Regions from separate parts of the Streptomyces aurantiaciflavus genome, predicted to be linked through region 2. Evidence: riboswitches for the same ligand, from Rfam matches in the RefSeq annotation. Region 2 holds a riboswitch; the other holds the start of a gene.

Region 1 (7,104 bases), on a different contig from region 2:
AGCCACGGGTCGCCAGGGCGGGCGTGCCGATGCGCAGGCCCGAGGTGACCATCGGCGGGCGCGGGTCGTTCGGGACAGCGTTGCGGTTGACCGTGATGCCGACCTCGTGGAGGCGGTCCTCGGCCTGCTGACCGTCCAGCTCGGACTCGCGCAGGTCGACGAGGACGAGGTGGACGTCGGTGCCGCCGGACAGGACGTTCACGCCGGCCTCGCGGGCGTCGGCGGCCGTCAGCCGCTCGGCGAGGATCTTCGCGCCCTCGACCGTACGGCGCTGGCGCTCCTTGAACTCCTCGCTCGCCGCGACCTTGAAGGAGACCGCCTTCGCCGCGATCACGTGCTCCAGGGGACCGCCCTGGAAGCCCGGGAAGACGGACGAGTTCAGCTTCTTCGCGAAGTCCTTCTTCGCGAGGATGATGCCGCCGCGCGGGCCGCCCAGCGTCTTGTGGGTGGTGGAGGTGACGACGTCCGCGTACTCCACCGGGTTCGGGTGGAGACCGGCCGCGACCAGGCCCGCGAAGTGCGCCATGTCGACCCACAGGTACGCCTCGACCTCGTCGGCGATCCGCCGGAACTCCGCGAAGTCCAGCTGCCGCGGGTACGCCGACCAGCCCGCGATGATCACCTTCGGGCGGTGCTCCTTGGCGAGCCGCTCGACCTCGGCCATGTCGACCAGCCCGGCGTCGTCCACGTGGTACGCGACCACGTCGAACTGCTTGCCGGAGAAGTTCAGCCGCATCCCGTGGGTGAGGTGACCGCCGTGCGCCAGGTCCAGCCCCAGGATCGTGTCGCCCGGCTGGGCCAGCGCGAACAGGGCGGCCTGGTTGGCGGAGGCGCCCGAGTGCGGCTGGACGTTGGCGTACTCGGCGCCGAACAGGTCCTTGATCCGGTCGATGGCGATCTGCTCGGCGACGTCGACGTGCTCGCAGCCGCCGTAGTAGCGGCGGCCCGGGTAGCCCTCGGCGTACTTGTTGGTCAGGACCGAGCCCTGCGCCTCCATGACCGCGAGCGGAGCGAAGTTCTCCGAGGCGATCATCTCGAGCGTGGACTGCTGGCGGCCCAGCTCGGCGTCGACCGCCGCGGCGACCTCCGGGTCGAGCTCGTGCAGGGGGGTGTTCAGGACAGACATGCGACTCCTCAGCCGGCGGTGTAGGCGGTGTACTCGTCGGCGGAGAGCAGCTCCTCCTGCTCGCCCGTGACGCGTACCTTGAACAGCCACCCGCCCTCGAAGGGGGCGGAGTTCACCAGCGACGGGTCGTCGGCGACGTCCTGGTTGACCTCGACCACCTCACCGTCGACCGGCGAGTACAGCTCGCTGACCGACTTGGTCGACTCCAGCTCGCCGCAGGACTCGCCCGCGGTCACCGAGTCACCGACCTCGGGGAGCTGGACGAAGACCACGTCGCCGAGCGCGTTGGCCGCGTGCTCCGTGATGCCGACCGTCGACACGCCGTCCTCGGCGGCCGACAGCCACTCGTGCTCCTTGCTGTAGCGCAGCTGCTGGGGGTTGCTCATGGCCTGAATTCTCCTGTACGCGGGGGAGTGCTGGTGAATGGGGGACTGCTGGAAACGTGCGTGAGCAGCGGGAATGTGCGCAGGGTCACGCACAGGGACCGCTGTCGGCTCTGCTTCCGCTGTGAGTGTCTACTTCTGACGCTTGTAGAACGGCAGCGCCACGACCTCGTACGGCTCGTGGCTGCCCCGGATGTCCACGCCGACACCCGGCGTGCCCGGCGCGGCGTGCGCGGCGTCGACGTACGCCATCGCGATCGGCTTGCCCAGCGTGGGGGAGGGGGCGCCGGAGGTGACCTCGCCGATCACCTCGCCGCCGGCGACGACCGCGTACCCGGCGCGCGGGACCCGGCGGCCCTCGGCGACCAGGCCGACGAGGACGCGCGGCGGGTTGCTCTCGGCGCGCCGGGCGGCCTCGGCGAGGGCCTCGCGCCCCACGAAGTCACCCTCCTTCTCGAACTTCACCACCCGGCCGAGCCCGGCGTCGAAGGGGGTCAGCCCGGTCGACAGCTCGTGCCCGTACAGCGGCATGCCCGCCTCCAGGCGCAGCGTGTCCCGGCAGGACAGGCCGCACGGGACCAGACCGACGCCCTCGCCCGCCTTGGTCAGCGCCTGCCACAGCTCCACCGCGTGCTGCGGCTGCACGAACAGCTCGAAGCCGTCCTCACCCGTGTAGCCGGTGCGCGCGATCAGCGCCGGGACCCCGGCGACGGTGCCGGGCAGCCCGGCGTAGTACTTCAGACCGTCGAGGTCGGCGTCGGTGAGGGACGCGAGGATGCCGGGGGACTCGGGGCCCTGGACGGCGATCAGCGCGTAGGCGTCCCGGTCGTCCCGCACCTCGGCGTCGAAGCCGGCCGCACGCTCGGTCAGCGCGTCCAGCACGACCTGCGCGTTGGAGGCGTTGGCGACGACCATGAACTCGGCCTCGGCGAGCCGGTAGACGATCAGGTCGTCGAGGATGCCGCCGTCGGCCCGGCAGATCATGGTGTAGCGGGCGCGGCCGACGCCGACGGAGGCGATGTTCCCGACGAGCGCGAAGTTCAGGAGGGCGGCCGCCTCCGGCCCGGTCACGGTGATCTCGCCCATGTGCGAGAGGTCGAAGAGTCCGGCCTTCGTCCGCACGGCGTTGTGCTCGTCGCGCTCGGAGCCGTAGCGCAGGGGCATGTCCCAGCCGGCGAAGTCGGTCATCGTCGCGCCGAGCGAGCGGTGCAGGGCGTCGAGGGCGGTGTGACGGAGTGGGGTACTGCTCATCGGGCGTTCGTCTCCCAGGGCGATGGGGCCCCTCCCGCGCGAGCTCGTTCGAGCGTGGGGGAAGGCGAGGTCGTTCCTCCCCATCTGTCATCGGAACCTGAGAGGTTCGCCCTGATCGTGAATGATCGCGACGGATCACCTGATCGTGGCTTGCACCTTGGGTGGAGCCGTCCCGGACGGGGAGCGGCCCGCTTTTCAGATGTGCCTCGCCCGCGCGGTAACGGGGCCTGAGAGATTCAAGGGAGGGACTTGCTCCTTCGGCGCCCCGGCGAAGCTGCGGCTGTGACAGCTGTGCCGAGAACTCTCCCGCGCGGATTCAAACGGCCGGTATGCAGTTGGCGCGCACATCATCGCACGGCACACGCGATCACGGCAGGCCGCATCTGTAACCGGCTTGTGGCGGTACGCGCACGAAAACGGAAGACACCGCGCATTACCTTCTCTTTACGCTCGAGGGGGAGAAGACTTGTCTGACCCCAGGGGAGGACGATCACGGTGAACAGGACCACGGCATACGCGACGACCTCGGCGATCGCGCTGCCCGCGCAGCCGACGGCCCCCACCCGGGAGGTGTGCGGCGCACGGCCCGCCCCCGTCGTCCGCGACCTGCGCGACCGCGGCGGCCACAGCCCGCACGGCCTGCTGTTCGGCCCCCGCGACCTGGTGGTGATCACGGGCCTGCCCGGCAGCGGCAAGTCCACGCTGATGGAGCGCACCGTGAAGGGCATCCGCATCGACTCCCAGGACACGCGTGACCGCTGGGACGCCCGCGTGCCCCGCTTCCTGCCGTACGCGCTCTACCGCCCCCTCGTCCGTCTGGCCCACTACGCCGGGCTGCGCCGCGCCCTGCGCACCGGCGAGGGCGTCGTGGTGCACGACTGCGGCACGCAGGCCTGGGTCCGCGGCTGGCTGGCCCGCGAGGCCCGTCGCCGCGGCGGCACCCTCCACCTGCTCCTGCTGGACGTCACCCCGGACACGGCCCTGGAGGGCCAGCGCGAGCGCGGCCGAGGCGTCTCCCGCTACGCCTTCCTTCGCCACCGTCGCGCCGCCTCCCGCCTCCTCCAGGCAGTCGAGAAGGGCCACCTCCCCACCGGCTGCGACTCCGCGATCCTCCTCGACCGCTCCGCGGCAGACGCCCTGCACCGGATCGCCTTCACCGGCTGACCCCCGGCGCGGGGCCCGCCCCCTCCGTCCGGCGCCGACTCGGCCGGCCCCGACCGGGGCAGCCCGCGCGGGGCCGGTCGGGTGCGGGTACCCCGCCGGGATCGGTTTCGCGGGGTGGAGTCCCTGTTTCCGGCGCGGGGCTCGGCCGGGTGCGCCTGCGCCGGCGCGGCCAACGGGCTGAGGGCGGGTGCGGTGGCGCGCGAGCCGTTCGACCGCATCCGATGTGCGCCGGTTCCGCTACCCGGGCCGAGGCCGGCCCGCAGCTGCGAACGTGGTCGGGCGCCAGCACTGTGTGGTTCCGCGGGGTGCAGGTCGCCTCAGGCGCGCGGGGGCCGGTCCCGGGGTTCGGCCCGCGCTCGTCTTGGCTGGTCGCGGACCGTGTCGGACGGGTGTGGTCCACGCAGGCCGGTCGGTGCGAGCAGGGTCGGCCGGTGCGGGTCCCGCGTCGGCCGGGGCTCTTGGACTGAAGGGCCGACCCCGGCACCCGCTAGCCTTTCCAGCCACAGCAGTGGTTCCCAGCAGGCGGTAGGCAGATGGATTTCCCCCCGGCGGACTTCCCGGTGAACTTCTCCGCGGACTTTCCGGCACAGGCGCACCCCCACTCGCACGGCGGATGGCCCGGCAACGAGCTGGAGGAAGTGCTCTCCGCGTCCCTCGGCGTGCCGGGGGCCGGCGGACGGATCGTGGAGGTGCTCGGCCGCAGCTTCGTGTGGGTACCGCTGCCCAGCGGCGGCGGCCCGCACAGCGGCCCCCTCGACCTGCCCACGCTGGAGCTCGACGGTCAGGCGTACGTGCCCGTCTTCAGCTCCGAGGAGCAGTTCCATCAGGTCGCCGGCTCGCACATGCCGTACACGATCGCCCCGGCCGTGGAGTTCGCCCGCGGGCTGCCGCCGCAGGTGGGCATCGCGGTGAACCCGGACGGCGTGGTCGGCATCCCGCTGCCTCCGCCGGCCGTGGCCGAGCTGTGCCGTGTGGGCCGCACCCCGCTGGACGGCCCCGCGAGCGGCGGCCGCGTCCGCCTCTTCGAGCCCGACTGGCAGGACGACCCCGTCGACTTCCTCTCCGCCGCCTCCGCCGAGTTCGAGGCCACCGGCGTCGTCCTCACCGCCCGCCGCTGCCTCGCCGCCATCGAGACCGCGGACCCGGTCATGTTCGTGGGCGTCGAACTCTCCCAGTGGGAGGGAGACCTGCGGGCTCTTCCGCTGGAGGCCCTGGGCAAGGCTCTCGGCAGGGTCGCGGTCCGGTGGCCGGTCAACCTCGTCCTCCTCGACGTGACGGAGGACCCGGTGGCCAGGTGGCTGAAGGAAAGAGTCCGCCCCTTCTACACGCGGGCTCAGTGAACCCACCCAGGGGCGCGAGGAACGGCGCGAGCAGCCACAGACCACCCGCACTCGCCCACGGTGAACGGCCCACCTCTCGGTGGGCGCCCGCTGCCGGCGGAGCCCCCCGCATCCGCCGCCGACGAACAACCCACCCCTCGGTGGGCACCCGTTGTCGGCGGAGCCACCTAAGCTGTTCTCCATAAAGCGGGGCAACTGATCGAAGGGGCGGTACAGGTGAGCGCCAGCGGCATCGCGACCGGGACGGTCGAGCACATGCTGCGCCAGGTCACGCCCGGGCGGTACGACGCCTACGAGGCGCTCCTGCGCGCGCTCGCGACCCCGACGACCGGCCAGGTCTGGATGCTGCTGTGGCACGGCCAGGCCGGCTCCCCGGACGCCCAGTACGGCACGATGGAGGTCGAGGGCCACGGCTACGCCCCCTGCGTCACCTCCGCCCAGGAGCTCTCGGCCAGCGGCTGGAACAGGTCGTACGAGGTGGTCGACGGTCTGGACGTGGCGCGCGCACTGTACCCGGACCACTACGGCCTCTGGCTGAACCCGCACGCCCCGGGCGGCGGCGTCGGCATCCCCTGGCTCGACCTGCGCCGGATCGCCGCCGGTCTGGACCGCCAGCCGGCCGGACCGCTGCGCCTGTCCGAACCCGCCATCGAGGTCCCGCAGTTCTACGCCCTCCTCGCGCAGAACGCCCACCGCACCCCGGCGCTGCGCGCGCTGCGCCGCGCCTGGGTGCAGCCGGCCCTGGGGGCGCCCTACCTCGCCATCGGGCTCGACGTGTACGACACCTCCCCGTCGGCCGTGGACGCGGTGCGGGCGATGATGCAGCAGTCGATCGGCGCGGTCCCGGAGGGACTGCCGGTGTCGACGGTCGCCATGAGCGACGACTACGACCCGGTCGTGATGTGGATGCGCGCGCACGCCCGCCCGTTCTACGACCGTGAGGCCCACGCCCCGGTCGCCCCGGCCCAGCAGGCCCCCGCCGCGGGCTACGGCTACCCGCCCGCCGGACGCTACTGACCCTTGGTCAAGTCCCCGCCAAGCCTCCGGCAACCCTCGATCAACGCTCCGCCAACGCTCTCCCAACCTTCTGACGGGCCACCGCCCGCTGCCGACACTCGCGGCGGCGGCCCACTCGTCTCCGCGCGTAGATAGAAGCGGTTGGTCCGATTCCGGCCGGTTCTGCCCCGACAAGTCCCCGTCCGGGGGCCGTTACCCACCGTCCGGATAACGGAATCCCACTGCCCGCATCACGTTTACGCATCCTTTCACTGCCAAGTCTGGCAACTGATCGCCAAAGCGTTGAAGACTCCCGCACCAGGGGTGTTTCGCCCCTGTGTACGACGGACTGATCACGCCGCTACAGCGGCAAGTGCGGGCCGGCTACCGCCGGTTGAGAGGGGTCCCTGCCAGATGACGGCACCATTGCACGAGCCGACCGCGGAAGCGGCCCCGAGCGCTGCCGAAGAAGCGGCGGTCGCCACCGCCGGCGCCAAGGCGGTACAGGGCCGTTCCCTGGGCCGGATCGCCTGGGAGCGCCTGAAGCGGGACAAGCTCGCCCTGACGGGCGGCATCGTGGTGCTCTTCCTCATCCTGGTGGCGCTGCTCGCCCCGGTCATCACCGGCCTCCTCGGGCAGGACCCGAACGAGTACCACGAGAACCTCATCGACCCGCTGTTCGGCACCCCCACGGGTTCTCTCGGCGGCATCAGCGGCGAGCACCTGCTCGGCGTCGAGCCGGTCAACGGCCGTGACATCTTCGCCCGCATCCTCTACGGCGCCCGGATCTCCCTGCTGGTCGGCTTCCTGTCGGCCGTCGTCGCCGTGATCCTCGGAACCGTCC
Region 2 (7,104 bases):
CCCCGCTACGGCATGGCCCCGCACTGGGCCCGAGCCGTGCGCCCGATGGTCATCGTCTTCACCCTGATCGCCTTCCTGGTGACGTGGATCTTCGACGCCGACGTCGACGCCCAGGGCGGCGCCTACGCCACCGGCGTCCTCGTGCTGATCAGCTCCGCCGCGATCGCCGTGACCATCGCCGCCCGCAAGGCCGGCCAGCGCAACTGGACGATCGCCTTCGCGATCATCTCGGCGGTGTTCCTCTACACGACGGTCGTCAACGTCATCGAACGCCCCGACGGCGTGAAGATCGGCGCCTGCTTCATCGCCGGCATCATCCTCGTCTCCCTGCTCTCCCGCCTGGCCCGCGCCTTCGAGCTCCGCGTGACGAGCGTGACGCTCGACGACATGGCGGAGCGATTCGTCCGGGACATGGCGAGCCGGAAGATCCGGTTCATCGCCAACGAGCCCGACCAGCGCGACAAGGCCGAGTACCGCGACAAGATCGAGCAGATCCGGGAGGACAACGACATCCCCGGCGAGGACTTCGTCTTCGTCGAGGTCACCGTCGGCGACCCCTCGGAGTTCGAGGCCGGCCTGACCGTACGCGGCGAGGTCCTGCACAACCGCTACCGCGTGCTGACCCTGGAGTCCTCCTCCATTCCCAACGCGCTGGCGGCCCTGCTCCTGCACGTCCGCGACTCGACCGGCTGCACCCCGCACATCTACTTCGAGTGGACCGAGGGCAGCCCCTTCGCCAACTTCCTGCGCTTCTTCCTCTTCGGCCAGGGCGAGGTCGCCCCGGTCACCCGGGAGGTCCTGCGCGAGGCGGAACCGGACCGCGCCCGCCGCCCCCGCGTCCACACGGGCTGACGCCCGCGCGGGCACTGGCGGGGGCGGAATCCCGTCGAAGTCCCCTCGTCCCGCGTCAGAAGACCGTCAGCACCGCCCCGCGCCCCGCACGGAGGCCTGCCGTCGGCCCCCGTGCGGCACAGCGAACCACCGACCACGACCGGCGAGGCGACACCGGCGGTCCGAGGCCCGGTCGGCGGTGGCCCGTGCGCTGGCCTTCGGCGCCCCGCCCCTCCTGATCGACCGGGACGCCGAGACCCTCACCCCGGCCCGCACCGTCCTCTGGCTCGTCGGGGTCCGCACCGACACCCTGACCGCCGTACGGCAGCACGCCGAGGTGTCCACCGGGGTCCCCACCCATCTGGGGCTGCGGGACGCCGGGGCGGTGCTCAAGGCCTCCGAACTGCCGTGACGCCGGGGACCGGGCGACACTCCGCGCCCGCGTGCCCCTATCGTGACCCCCATGCAGTCCTACACCATCGGTCAGGCCGCCCGGCTGCTCGGCGTGAGCCCCGACACCGCACGCCGCTGGGCGGACGCGGGCCGGGTGGCGACCCACCGTGACGAGACCGGACGACGCCTCATCGACGGCAAGGACCTCGCCGCGTTCTCGGTCGAACTCGCCGGCTCGGCCGGCGGCGAGGAGGGCGCCTCCTACACCTCGGCCCGCAACGCCTTCCCGGGCATCGTCACCGCGATCAAGCTCGGTGACGTCGCCGCCCAGGTCGAGATCCAGGCCGGCCCGCACCGGCTCGTCTCCCTGCTGACCCGGGAGGCCGTCGAGGATCTCGGTCTGGAGATCGGCATGGAGGCGACGGCCCGCGTGAAGTCGACGAACGTCCACATCGACCGCACCTGAACCCCGTGAAGCGCCTGGGCGACAAGACGGTCCCGTGCCGCACCGCCGCCCGCAGACCCTCGACGCGAGCGCCCCTGTCGTCGACGACCTCGTCCGCGTCACCTGCCACATCTCGACCTGCGTCCGGGCGCCCGGCCCGGGCAACGGCCAAGGCGGCACAGAACCACGCATACCAGACATAAAGACCATAGGGCCCTACGGTTGTCGCTCATGACCTTGAGCATCCGCAACCAACTCCCCGGCACCGTCACCACCGTCACCCCCGGCGAGGTGATGGCCACCGTCGGCATCCGCCTCACCGGCGGCCAGTCCCTCACCGCGGCGATCACCCGGGACGCCGTGACCGAGCTCGGCCTCACCCCGGGCTCCACCGTCCGGGCCCTGGTGAAGTCGACGGAGGTCGCCGTGGCCACCGGTCCGGTCGAGCGTCTGTCGATCCGCAACCGCATCCCAGGAACGGTCACCGACATCGTCACCGGCGGGGCGATGGCCACGGTCAGACTGTCCGTCGACGGCGGCGAGCTGACCGCCGTCGTCACCAGGGACGCCGTCGACGACCTCGCTCTGACGACCGGTTCCCGCGCCGTCGCCCTGATCAAGTCGACCGAGGTCTCCCTGGCGACGGCTTGAGACACCGAGGGCTCCCGCCCGAACCGGACAGGAGCCCTCAGCCGCCCGGCGTCAGTCCTCGTACGCGTCCAGCGGCGGGCACGAGCAGACGAGGTTCCGGTCACCGAAGGCCTGGTCGATCCGGCGCACCGGCGGCCAGTACTTGTCGGCGGCGGACACCCCGGCCGGGAAGACCGCCTCCTCGCGCGTGTACGCGTGCTCCCACTTCTCCCCGAGCGCGGCCGCGGTGTGCGGGGCGTTGCGCAGCGGGTTGTCGTCGGCGGGCCACTCGCCGGCGCCCACCTTCTCGATCTCCGCGCGAATGGCGATCATCGCCTCGCAGAAGCGGTCCAGCTCGGTCAGGTCCTCCGACTCGGTCGGCTCGATCATCAGCGTCCCGGCCACCGGGAACGACATCGTCGGCGCGTGGAACCCGTAGTCGATGAGCCGCTTGGCGACGTCGTCGACACTCACGCCGGTCGCCTTGGTCAGCGGCCGCAGATCGATGATGCACTCGTGGGCGACCAGCCCGCCCGGGCCGGTGTAGAGCACCGGGTAGTGCGGTTCGAGCCGCTTGGCGATGTAGTTGGCCGACAGCACCGCCACCTGCGTGGCCCGCTTCAGCCCCTCACCGCCCATGAGCCGTACGTACGCCCACGAGATCGGCAGGATCCCCGCGGAGCCCCAGGGCGCTGCCGAGATGGGCCCGACGCCGGTCTCCGGCCCGGCGGCGGGCTGCAGCGGATGGTTCGGCAGATACGGCGCCAGGTGGGACCGTACGGCCACGGGGCCGACGCCCGGACCGCCGCCGCCGTGCGGGATGCAGAACGTCTTGTGCAGGTTGAGGTGCGAGACGTCACCGCCGAAGTGCCCCGGACTGGCGAGCCCGACGAGCGCGTTGAGGTTGGCGCCGTCGACGTACACCTGCCCGCCGGCCTCGTGCACCTGCGCGCAGATGTCGGCGACGTGCTCCTCGAACACCCCGTGCGTCGACGGATACGTGATCATGAGCACCGCAAGCTCGTCCCGGTGCTTCTCGATCTTCGCCCGCAGATCCTCGACGTCGATCTCACCGTCCCCGGCGGTGTTCACGACGACGACCTTCATCCCGGCCATCACGGCGCTGGCGGCGTTCGTCCCGTGCGCGGAGGACGGGATCAGGCACACGGTCCGCTGCTCGTCGCCGTTGGCGCGGTGGTAACCCCGTACGGCGAGCAGTCCGGCGAGCTCCCCCTGCGACCCGGCGTTCGGCTGCAGCGACACCTTGTCGTACCCGGTGACCTCGGCGAGCCGCTCCTCCAGCTCACGGATGAGCGTGAGGTATCCCTCGGCCTGGTCGGCTGGCGCGAAGGGGTGCAGCTGCCCGAACTCGGGCCAGGTGACCGGCTCCATCTCGGTGGTCGCGTTGAGCTTCATGGTGCAGGAGCCCAGCGGGATCATGCCACGGTCGAGCGCGTAGTCGCGGTCGGCCAGCTTGCGCAGGTACCGCAGCATCGCGGTCTCGGAGCGGTGCTGGTGGAAGACGGGGTGGGTGAGGATCTCGTCGGTGCGCAGCAGCCCGGCCGGCAGAGCGTCCTCGGTGACGGCGTCGAGGGCCTCGATGTCCCCCTCGACCCCGAAGGCACCCCAGACGGCACCCACCTGGGCCCGCCCGGTGGTCTCGTCACAGGCGATCGACACCTGGTCGGCGTCGACGAGGTGCAGGTTGACGCCGTTCTGCCGTGCGGCGGCGACGACCTCCGCTGCCTTCGCGGGCACGCGGACGGTCAGCGTGTCGAAGTAGGAACCGTGCACCACCTCGACACCACCGGCCGTCAGCCCCGCCGCCAGGATCGAGGCGTACCGATGGGTCCGCCGCGCGATCCCCCTGAGCCCCTCGGGCCCGTGGTAGACGGCGTACATCCCGGCCATCACGGCGAGCAGCACCTGCGCGGTACAGATGTTGCTGGTCGCCTTCTCCCGGCGAATGTGCTGCTCACGCGTCTGCAGCGCCAGCCGGTACGCCTTGTTCCCGTCCGCGTCGACGGAGACGCCCACGAGCCGCCCGGGCAGGCTGCGCGCGAACTTCTCATGGACGGCCATGTAACCGGCGTGCGGCCCGCCGAAGCCCATCGGCACACCGAACCGCTGCGTCGTCCCGACCGCGATGTCCGCCCCCAGCTCCCCGGGCGAGGTCAGCAGCGTCAGCGCGAGCAGATCGGCGGCGACCGTGACCAGTGCCCCCAGTTCGTGCGCCTGGTCGATGACCGGCTTGATGTCGCGTACGGCCCCGGAGGCACCCGGGTACTGGATCAGCACGCCATTGATCTCCCGCGCGGCGATCTCGGCCGGAATGCCCTCGCTGAGGTCGGCGACGACCACCTCGACCCCGGTCGGCTCGGCGCGGGTCTCGATCACGGCGATGGTCTGCGGCAACACGTCCGCGTCGACCAGGAACAGGCCCTTCTTGTTCTTGCCCATCCGCCGGGACAGCGCCATCGCCTCGGCGGCGGCCGTGCCCTCGTCGAGCAGCGAGGCGCCCGAGGTCGGCAGCCCGGTCAGGTCGGCCACCATCGTCTGGAAGTTCAGCAGCGCCTCGAGCCGTCCCTGCGAGATCTCCGGCTGGTACGGCGTGTAGGCCGTGTACCAGGCCGGGTTCTCCATCACGTTCCGGAGAATGACGGGCGGCGTGAAGGTGCCGTAGTACCCGAGCCCGATCATGGAGCCGAGGACCTGGTTGCGGTCGGCCAGGGACCGCAACTCGGCGAGCACCTCGGCCTCGGTGCGCGCACCCGGCAGGTCCAGCGCGGCAGCGTTCTTGATCACATCCGGCACGGCGGCGCTGGTGAGCTCGTCCAGCGAGCCGTACCCGACCTGCGCGAGCATCTTGGCCCGCGCCTCCGGGTCCGGCCCGATGTGGCGCTGCTCGAAGGGGATTCCCTGTTCGAGGTCGGAGAGCGGAATGCGGTGGGCGGTCATTGCGGAGGCCTCCTGGTCTGACGCGACCTTCGAGGGGCACCACGGCACGGGTACCCGGACGGCCTCCCCCTCTGTCATCTCAACCTGAGAGCTTCACCGGCCGCCCGAGGGAGCCCGGCTTTCACCGTCGGTGAGAGCGGAAGCCGTCGACGCCCGCCCTGCTTTCCAGAGTGACCTCGTCCGTGCGGTACGTGAGCCTGAGAGATTCCGGGGAGGATTTGCTCCTTCGGCGCCTCCGGATGATCTCCGGAGGACTCTCCCGCACGGGGTCAGCAGCCGATTGCCAGCGTACCAGCGAGGCCAACACCCGGTCCCTCGAGTGGCCATGCTCACCATTGTGCTCTTTTGTAGTGCTTACGAATGAGTTGCGACCACATGGAGGGCCCGTGCAGACCGACATCGATCCGCGCAACCTGATCGGCCGCAAGGCATTCGACCGCAACGGCATCAAGATCGGCACGATCGACGAGGTCTACCTCGACGACGCGACCGGAGTGCCGGAGTGGGCGGCCATACGGACCGGCCTGTTCTCCAGGGACGCCTTCGTCCCCCTGGAACCCAGCGAACTGGTCGACGGCACGCTGCACGTCCCCTTCGACCGCGCCCTGATCAAGGACGCCCCCGACTTCGGCGTGGGCCGCCACCTCTCCCCGGAGCAGGAACTCCAGCTCTACCACCACTACGGCCTCGACGTCGGCGCCCCTCCCCCGCTCCCGGACCACGACTTCGGCAGGATGGCCGGCACGGACGAGCCCTGAGCCCGGTCAGGAACAGGCCCGTATCAGCGTCGCGAGCACACCGGCGGGGTCATACAAAAGCCTCGCGCCGTCCATGACGACCCGGCGGGTGCCCGCGTCCAGAGGGTCCGTCCGAGCCCAGTCGGTCGGGCCGATGCCCACCTCGACCTCCAGGCCGGAGGCGGTGACATGCCGCCATTCGGTGACAGGCCCCCACCCCTGGACGCGCACCACCTCGCCCAGGGCGAGCTCGCGCACCCACTCTTCGTCCTCGGCGTACCGTGACGGCTGCGTCGTGAGCACCACGAGATCGACGTCGGAGTCCGGGCGCGCGGCCCCACGCGCATACGACCCGACGAGGAGCGCTCCGGCGACGTCACTTCGTTTCTCGGCCCAGCGGGTGACCCGCTCCACGACCTCCCGCACCTCGGTCTCCCGCTCCACGGACACCCCCACCGAGCTCGTGGACTGATTCCCTTGCAGTTCCATACCTCTCCCCCTTCAGCACAGGTGCCATCTCACCCGGCACCTTCACCATCCTCACTCTCTGTAACGAACCACGCTCAGGCGGTGTTCCCGGGACCCGCCGGGCAATCTCGCACGCTCACCCGCCGCCTGAGCGGCGGCGCTTCCCGCGCCTTCCTCCGGTCTTCGCCGCACCAACGGCAACGGATCCGCAGGCTCGAGATCCGGGTCGTCGATCCGGAACGTCCGCACGCGGCCCACCTCCGACTCCGGCGTCTCGAACCGCACGGTGACCCGCCCCAGACCACTGCCCTGCACCCACCCGTGCCCCAGCTCGGCATGCCGCACATCGTGCCCAGGACGCCACTGGTGCTCGGCCGGCCCCGCCTCCTCCCGCGCGGGCTCCTCCGGCACCTCCTCCTCGGGCCCGTCCCCCCGCTCCTCGGCCGCCTGCGCGAACAGGTCCTCCTGCGTGAAGTCGGCCAGACCGCTGACCCCGACACCGAGCAGCCGCACCCCGCCCGTGGTGTCCACGGAGTCCAACAGCCGCGCCGCCGCCTCCCGCACCACCGCCGGATCGTCCGTCGGCCCGCGCAGGGTCTCGGACCGGGTGAGGGTGGAGAAGTCGTACCGACGCACCTTCAG

What was found. Region 2 has a riboswitch for glycine ahead of gcvP (aminomethyl-transferring glycine dehydrogenase). Riboswitches for the same ligand answer to the same signal wherever they lie in the genome.
Region 1: another riboswitch for glycine. It lies ahead of gcvT (glycine cleavage system aminomethyltransferase GcvT); the one in region 2 lies ahead of gcvP (aminomethyl-transferring glycine dehydrogenase).

What each region holds. Positions count from the first base shown of each region.
Region 1 is NZ_JBNCAQ010000040.1:80,689-87,792, reverse strand. Features, by position in the region: gene glyA (serine hydroxymethyltransferase) at 1-1,126, opposite strand, end outside; gene gcvH (glycine cleavage system protein GcvH) at 1,135-1,512, opposite strand; gene gcvT (glycine cleavage system aminomethyltransferase GcvT) at 1,642-2,760, opposite strand; glycine riboswitch at 2,835-2,965, opposite strand; glycine riboswitch at 2,966-3,079, opposite strand; gene ACPT94_RS35410 (AAA family ATPase) at 3,256-3,924, shown strand; gene ACPT94_RS35405 (enhanced serine sensitivity protein SseB) at 4,458-5,264, shown strand; gene ACPT94_RS35400 (enhanced serine sensitivity protein SseB C-terminal domain-containing protein) at 5,481-6,281, shown strand; gene ACPT94_RS35395 (ABC transporter permease) at 6,675-7,104, shown strand, end outside.
Region 2 is NZ_JBNCAQ010000013.1:223,940-231,043, forward strand. Features, by position in the region: gene ACPT94_RS18395 (APC family permease) at 1-852, shown strand, start outside; gene ACPT94_RS18400 (hypothetical protein) at 1,031-1,243, shown strand; gene ACPT94_RS18405 (TOBE domain-containing protein) at 1,295-1,690, shown strand; gene ACPT94_RS18410 (TOBE domain-containing protein) at 1,901-2,320, shown strand; gene gcvP (aminomethyl-transferring glycine dehydrogenase) at 2,372-5,257, opposite strand; glycine riboswitch at 5,433-5,529, opposite strand; gene ACPT94_RS18420 (PRC-barrel domain-containing protein) at 5,644-6,015, shown strand; gene ACPT94_RS18425 (nucleotidyltransferase domain-containing protein) at 6,022-6,483, opposite strand; gene ACPT94_RS18430 (DNA polymerase IV) at 6,535-7,104, opposite strand, start outside.